Linked DNA regions of Ramlibacter pinisoli. The protein of the gene in region 2 interacts with the protein of the main gene of each other region in a pairwise test. Links are inferred from orthologs where the notes say so. Each region holds a gene or a part of one and is shown on either strand. Other genes may lie near its edges. The genes, in order: GON04_RS14740 and GON04_RS17065.

Region 1 (3,535 bases), 480 kb from region 2 along the record:
GATCGGCCGTCCGCTGAACTGGAAGTACTCCCTGGGCGAGATCCTGGCGGCCTACCCGGCCCTCATCCTGGCCGGCTTCGTGTCCATGGTCTTCCTGACCGCCTGGTCCCAGTACCGGGCCACCGGCGGCACCCGCGCGTTCCTGCCCGCCCGGGCCTATTGAAGTTGAGCTCCCTCGGGGAAAGGGCCGGTGGCGGCCCCAACCTGGGTTCCACGGCGCCGGCCTCCCCCGGCGCCGTTTTTCATGGCTCCGGCTACCCCGGCGCATCGAGTCACATGCACGGCGTAGGCCGCACCTCCGCCCCGATTCTTGACAGGCGTTGGTTGCCAGTTGGCCGTCCGCTCCCTCTCCCCTCGGGGGAGAGGGATGGGGAGAGGGGGTTCCCTGCCTGGGTCGCGGAACTGCTTGAAGCTTTGGCGCCTATGCCGCCAAGGCTTCAAGCAGTTCAGTCTCTATCTCGATCTGCCGACGGTTCTGCTGGAGCTCCGGTCCGTCCACCAGGAAGGTGTCCTCGACCCGCTCGCCCAGCGTGGTGACCTTGGCGAGCTGCAGGTTGATGTGGTGGCGCGCCAGCACCCGTGCCACCGAATAGAGCAGACCGGCGTGGTCGCTGGCGGAGATGGACAGCAGCCAGCGCTGCGCCTTCTCGTCGGGCGCGAGCTGCACGCGCGGCGCGACCGGGAAGCTGCGCACCCGGCGTGACACCCGGCCCCGGCTGGGCGTGGGCAGCGGGCCGGCGCGGCCGATGGTGCCTTCCAGCTCGGACTCGACCATGCTGATCAGTTCGCGGTAGTGCTCCGGCAGCATGGCGGTCACCACCTGGAAGGTGTCGAGCGCGTAGCCGTTGCGGGCCGTGTGGATGCGGGCATCCAGGATCGAGAAGCTGGCCTGGTCGAAGTAGCCGCAGATGCGGGCGAACAGGTCGGGCTGGTCGGGTGTGTAGACCAGCACCTGCAGGCCTTCGCCCACCGGGGACAGGCGCGCGCGCACCAGGGCGCGCGTGGTGCCGACGTGGCGCGAGACGTGCCGGGTGTGCCAGGCAATCTCGCCGGCGTCGTGGCGCATGAAATAGCCCACGTCCAGCGTGTCCCAGAGCTTCTTGTGGGCCTCGAACGGCAGCGCGAACAGCTGCAGCTGCACCAGCGCATCGCGCTTGCGGGCCTCGATCTCGGCGGCGTTGTCCGGCGCGTGGCCACCCAGGGCCCGCAGCGTCGCCCGGTACAGGTCCTCCAGCAGCTTGCCCTTCCAGGCATTCCAGACCTTGGGGCTGGTGCCGCGGATGTCCGCCACCGTCAGCAGGTACAGCGCCGACAGCCAGCGCTCGTTGCCCACCCGGGCCGCGAAACTGGCGATGACGGCCGGGTCGCCCAGGTCTTCCTTCTGCGCGATGCGGCTCATGGTGAGGTGCTCGCGCACCAGGAATTCGACGAGCTTGCAGTCGCCCGAGTCGATGGCGTGCTGGCGGCAGAAGTGCCGCACCTCCTGCGCGCCCAGCTCCGAATGGTCGCCGCCGCGGCCCTTGGCGATGTCGTGGAACAGGGCTGCGATGTACAGCACGAACGGCTTGTCGAAGCCGGCCGCCAGCTGCGAGCAGAACGGGTACTCGTGCGCATGCTCGGCGATGAAGAAGCGGCGCACGTTGCGCAGCACCATCAGGATGTGCTGGTCCACCGTGAAGACGTGGAACAGGTCGTGCTGCATCTGGCCGACGATGCGCCGGAACACCCACAGGTAGCGGCCCAGCACCGATGTCTGGTTCATCAGGCGCAGCGCATGCGTGATGCCGTTGGGCTGCAGCAGCATCGCCTTGAAGGTGGCGTGGTTCACCGGGTCGTTGCGGAACCGCCCGTCCATCACGTCGCGGGCGTTGTACAGCGCGCGCAGGGTGCGCGCCGACAGGCCCTCGATGCCCACCGTGGTCTGGTACAGCAGGAAGGTCTCGAGGATGGCGTGCGGGTCGCGCTGGTACAGGTCGTCGCTGGCCACCTCCAGCATGCCGGCCTTGTTCAGGAAGCGCGGGTTGATCGGCTCGGCGTGGTGGCCGCTCGGGTTGAGCCGCTCCTCGATGTTCAGCAGCAGGATCTGGTTGAGCTGCGCCACCGCCTTGGCGGCCCAGTAGAAGCGCTTCATCAGCGCCTCGCTGGCGCGCTGCTTCAGGCGGCCGTCGGGGCTGGTCTCGTTGCGGTAGCCGAACGCCTCGGCCACCGCCGTCTGCAGGTCGAACACCAGCCGGTCCTCGCGGCGGCCCGCGATGGCATGCAGGCGGGCGCGGATGAGGCTGAGCACGGCCTCGTTGCGCTGGATCTGCTGCGCCTCCAGCGGCGTCGCCAGCCCGCTGGCGGCCAGATCGTCCCAGCTGTGGCCGAGGCCGGCTGCCTTGGCCACCCACAGGATGACCTGCAGGTCGCGCAGGCCGCCGGGGGATTCCTTGCAGTTGGGCTCCAGGGCGTACGGCGTGTTCTCGAACTTGGTGTGCCGCTGGCGCATCTCCAGCGTCTTGGCGATGAAGAAGGCGCGCGGGTCCAGGGTGGCGCGGAAGCGCTGCTGGAAGTCGGCGAACAGCCGGCGGTCGCCGGCCAGCAGGCGCGACTCGAGCAGCGAGGTCTGCACCGTGACGTCGGCGGCGGCCTGGGTGACGCAGTCGCCGACAGTGCGCACGCTGGAGCCGATCTCCAGGCCGGTGTCCCAGCAGCGGCCGATGAAGCCTTCCAGGCGCTGCTTGAGCGCGTCGTCGCCGTCGGCGTGGGTGCCATCGGGCATCAGCAGCAGGACGTCGACGTCGGAATGCGGGAACAGCTCGCCGCGCCCGTAGCCGCCCACCGCCACCAGGGCGAAGCCGGGCGGGAGATCGCCGGACCGCCACAGCTCGCGCAGCGTGGCATCGACGTGGCGGGCGAGGCGGCGCAGGATGGCGCCGATGGAGCGGGTGGGGTTGCCCTGGCGCAGGAGCGAGGCGTTGACGGCGGCCTTGCGCGCCTTGAGCTGATCGCGCAGCACGGTGACCGAGGCCGCCGTGGCGGCCGGGGTGTCGATGGCAGCCGGGTCGGCACTCATGTCGGGGGTCGCCGCGCGCCGGCGCGGCTCAGGCGTTGACGAAGGGCGGCGGAGGCGGGCTGCCGGCCGACAGGGTCATCACCTCGTAGCCGGTCTCGGTGACCAGCACCGTGTGCTCCCACTGGGCCGACAGCGAATGGTCCTTGGTGACGATGGTCCAGCCGTCGCTGCCGAACTCCTTCACTTCCTTGCGGCCGGCGTTGATCATGGGCTCGATCGTGAAGGTCATGCCGGGCTTGAGTTCTTCCAGCGTGCCGGGCTTGCCGTAGTGCAGCACCTGCGGCTCCTCGTGGAAGTTGCGCCCGATGCCGTGGCCGCAGAACTCGCGCACCACCGAGAAGCCGTTCTTCTCGGCGAACTGCTGGATGGCGAAGCCGATGTCGCCCAGCCGGATGCCCGGCTTGACGCGCATGATGCCGTGCCACATGGCGTCGTAGGTCAGGTTGACCAGGCGCTTGGCCGCGATGGACACCTCGCCGA
Region 2 (3,129 bases):
CTGGTGGTGGTCAACGCGTCTCCCTTCCACGTCGGCAAGGGCGGTGAACGCGTCGCGCGCATGGCCGACCGGGCCCGCGCCGTGAACCTGCCTCTGGTGTACGCGCACCTGGTGGGCGGCCAGGACGAGGTGGTGTTCGACGGGGGCTCGTTCGCCCTCGCCGCCGACGGGGAACTGGCGGGACGCGCCCCGTCCTTTCGCGAGACCCTGTTCGACGTGACGGCCGACCGCACCGCCGGCGGTGTGACGCTCGCCTCCACCCTGGCGATGGCGCGCGAGCCCGAGGCCGATCTCTGGGACGCCCTGGTGCTGGGCGTGCGCGACTACATCGGCAAGAACGGCTTTCCCAGTGTGCTGCTGGGCCTGTCGGGCGGCATCGATTCGGCGCTGGTGCTGGCGATCGCGGTCGACGCCCTGGGCAAGGACAAGGTGCGCGCGGTGATGATGCCGTCGCCCTACACGGCCGACATCTCCTGGATCGACGCCCGCGACATGGCGGCGCGGCTGGGCGTGCGCTACGACGAGATCTCCATCGTGCCCCAGTTCGAGGCCTTCAAGGCCGCGCTCGCCGGCGAATTCCGGGGCCTGCCCGAGGACGCCACCGAGGAGAACATCCAGGCCCGCATCCGCGGCGTGCTGCTGATGGCCCTGTCGAACAAGTTTGGCAGCATCGTGCTGACCACCGGCAACAAGAGCGAGATGGCCACCGGCTACTGCACGCTGTACGGCGACATGGCGGGCGGGTTCGCCGTGATCAAGGACGTGCTCAAGACCTCGGTGTTCCGGCTGGCCCGCTGGCGCAACGCGAACGACCCGTACGGCACCGGCGCCAACCCCATTCCCGAGCGCATCATCACCCGGCCGCCCAGCGCGGAACTGCGGCCCGACCAGACCGACCAGGACAGCCTGCCGCCCTACGACGTGCTGGACGCCATCCTGGCGCGCTACATGGAGGACGACCAGGGCGTCGACGAGATCGTGGCCGAGGGTTTCGACCGCGCGGTGGTCGAGCGGGTGGCGCGCCTGGTGCGCATCAATGAATACAAGCGCCGCCAGGCGCCGGTGGGCATCCGGGTCAGCCACCGGGGCTTCGGCAAGGATTGGCGCTATCCTATTACCGGCAAGTTCAGAGCGTAGGGGACACAGAGCACATGAAGCAGATCACCGCCATCGTCAAACCGTTCAAGCTCGAGGAGGTGCGCGAGGCGCTCGCCGAGTGCGGCGTCACCGGGCTCACCGTCACCGAGGTCAAGGGCTTCGGCCGCCAGAAGGGCCACACCGAGCTCTATCGCGGGGCCGAGTACGTGGTCGACTTCCTGCCCAAGGTGAAGGTCGAGGTGGTGGTCAAGGACGACGACGTCGAACGCTGCGTCGACGGCATCGTGAAGGCGGCCCGCACCGGCAAGATCGGCGACGGCAAGATCTTCATCACCAGCATCGAACGCGTGGTGCGCATCCGCACCGGCGAGGCCGACGAGTCGGCCATCTGAGCCGACGGCCGCCGCAGCGCGGCCTCAGATCTGGCTGAAGTCCGACGGCGCGCCGGCGCCCAGGGAGGCATCGACGATGGCCTCGAGCAGTGCGGGCGCTTCGCTGCCCACCCGCACCAGGTCCATCTGCCAGTCGTTCATGAAGCCCTTGTTCACGCTTTCGCCGAGGAAGGCCAGCAGGGGCTGGTAGTAGCCCGCGGTGTCCAGGATGCCGACCGGCTTGTCGTGGTAGCCCAGCTGGCGCCACGTCCACACCTCGAAGAGCTCTTCCAGCGTGCCGATGCCGCCGGCCAGCGCCAGGAACGAGCCCGCCCGCTCGGCCATCATCCGCTTGCGGTCGTGCATGGTCTCGACGATGTGCAGCTCGGTCACGTCGCGCTTGGCCCACTCCTTGTCGACCAGCGCCTGCGGGATGATGCCCACGACGCTGCCGCCGGTCGCCATCGTGGCCTGCGCCACCGTGCCCATCAGGCCGTTGGTGCCGCCTCCGTACACCAGCTGGCCGCCGCGCTCGCCGATCCAGCGGCCGACCTCGCGGGCGGCCCGCACGTAGGGCTCGTCGACGCCGTTGCGCGAGCCGCAGTAGACGCAGACGGAAAAGGGCGGGGCGCTCATCCGGCGAACCTTTCGACGATGGCGGCGGTCCAGATGCCCAGCGCCAGCAGCAGGGCCAGCAGGACGGCGGCACTGCCCATGTCCTTCGCCCGCTTGGACAGGTCGTGCCACTCCGGCCCGATGCGGTCGACGACCGCCTCCAGGCCCGTGTTGAGCAGCTCGACGATCATCACCAGCAGGACCGAGCCAGCCAGCAGCGCGACCTGGACCCATCCGCGGCCGATCCAGAACGCCAGCGGCAGCAGGACCAGCGCTGCCATGGATTCCTGGCGGAAGGCGGTCTCGCCCCAGCCGGCGCGCAGCCCCTCCAGCGAATAGCCGGCCGCGTGCCAGACGCGGCTCAGGCCGGTTCGCAGCTTCTGCGGATTGGCGGGTGGCAGGGCATCGGGGCGGCTGGACATTCCCCGATTTTCCACGACTCGGGTGGAGGTCAGCGCTTGGGCAGCGGCGGAGCCGCCACGAGGCGCGTGCCGGCTAGCGCGTCGTGCCAGAACTGGCGCTGGGGGTGGAAGCGGCTCAGGATGGCCCAGACGGCGACCCAACCGGCCACGATGACCGCGTCCTGGGCGCCGGGCAGGTTGAGCGGCGCCAGCGCGGCCAGCGGCGGCAGGAACCAGAGCCAGCAGCAGATGTAGCGCAGCACCGCACGGCCTTGCGACAGCGGCCGGCCGGCGGTGTCGACCACCCGGATGTGCCAGGTCTTCATGGCCAGGGTCTGGCCGCGACTCCAGAACGCCGCGAAGTAGATGCCGAACACCACGAACAGGAACGCCTGCAGGAGGGGGCGGCGGGAGTCCATGCCGCTGCGCACCTGCGCCAGGGTGCTGAACAGCCAGCCGGCGACGAAGACCACGGCGAACAGCAGCATGCCTTCATACAGCCAGGCCGCCATGCGGCGGGGCAGCGGCGGCGCGGTGAGGTCGGGGGCGATGGGGGCGGGCGCTGCCGCGCTGCCGGGGTGCTTCGGCGATTCGGTCATCCGGGCAGGGAAATCAGTTGGCCTGGGGGCCTGGCACGCCATGCG

Evidence for each region.
Region 1: the proteins of GON04_RS17065 (region 2) and GON04_RS14740 interact in binary tests that used the Escherichia coli proteins (3 or more experiments, as listed by UniProt). The link is inferred for Ramlibacter pinisoli from one-to-one orthologs.

The regions. Positions count from the first base shown.
Region 1 is NZ_WSEL01000009.1:47,766-51,300, forward strand. Bases 222-3,443 are described here. They hold GON04_RS14740 ([protein-PII] uridylyltransferase), read right to left. Parts: upstream 3,056-3,443; coding sequence 422-3,055; downstream 222-421. Other genes in these bases: map (type I methionyl aminopeptidase), read right to left, coding at 3,084-3,443. Also shown: GON04_RS14735 (hypothetical protein), read left to right, coding at 1-163; more of map, read right to left, coding at 3,444-3,535.
Region 2 is NZ_WSEL01000009.1:530,212-533,340, reverse strand. What follows is about bases 5-2,820. They hold GON04_RS17065 (P-II family nitrogen regulator), read left to right. Parts: upstream 5-1,151; coding sequence 1,152-1,490; downstream 1,491-2,820. Other genes in these bases: GON04_RS17050 (RDD family protein), read right to left, coding at 2,536-2,820; GON04_RS17055 (diacylglycerol kinase), read right to left, coding at 2,102-2,506; GON04_RS17060 (LOG family protein), read right to left, coding at 1,515-2,105; GON04_RS17070 (NAD+ synthase), read left to right, coding at 5-1,137. In the rest of the region: more of GON04_RS17070, read left to right, coding at 1-4; more of GON04_RS17050, read right to left, coding at 2,821-3,084; GON04_RS17045 (DUF3106 domain-containing protein), read right to left, coding at 3,098-3,129. UniProt on the Escherichia coli protein: P-II indirectly controls the transcription of the glutamine synthetase gene (glnA). P-II prevents NR-II-catalyzed conversion of NR-I to NR-I-phosphate, the transcriptional activator of GlnA. When P-II is uridylylated to P-II-UMP, these events are reversed.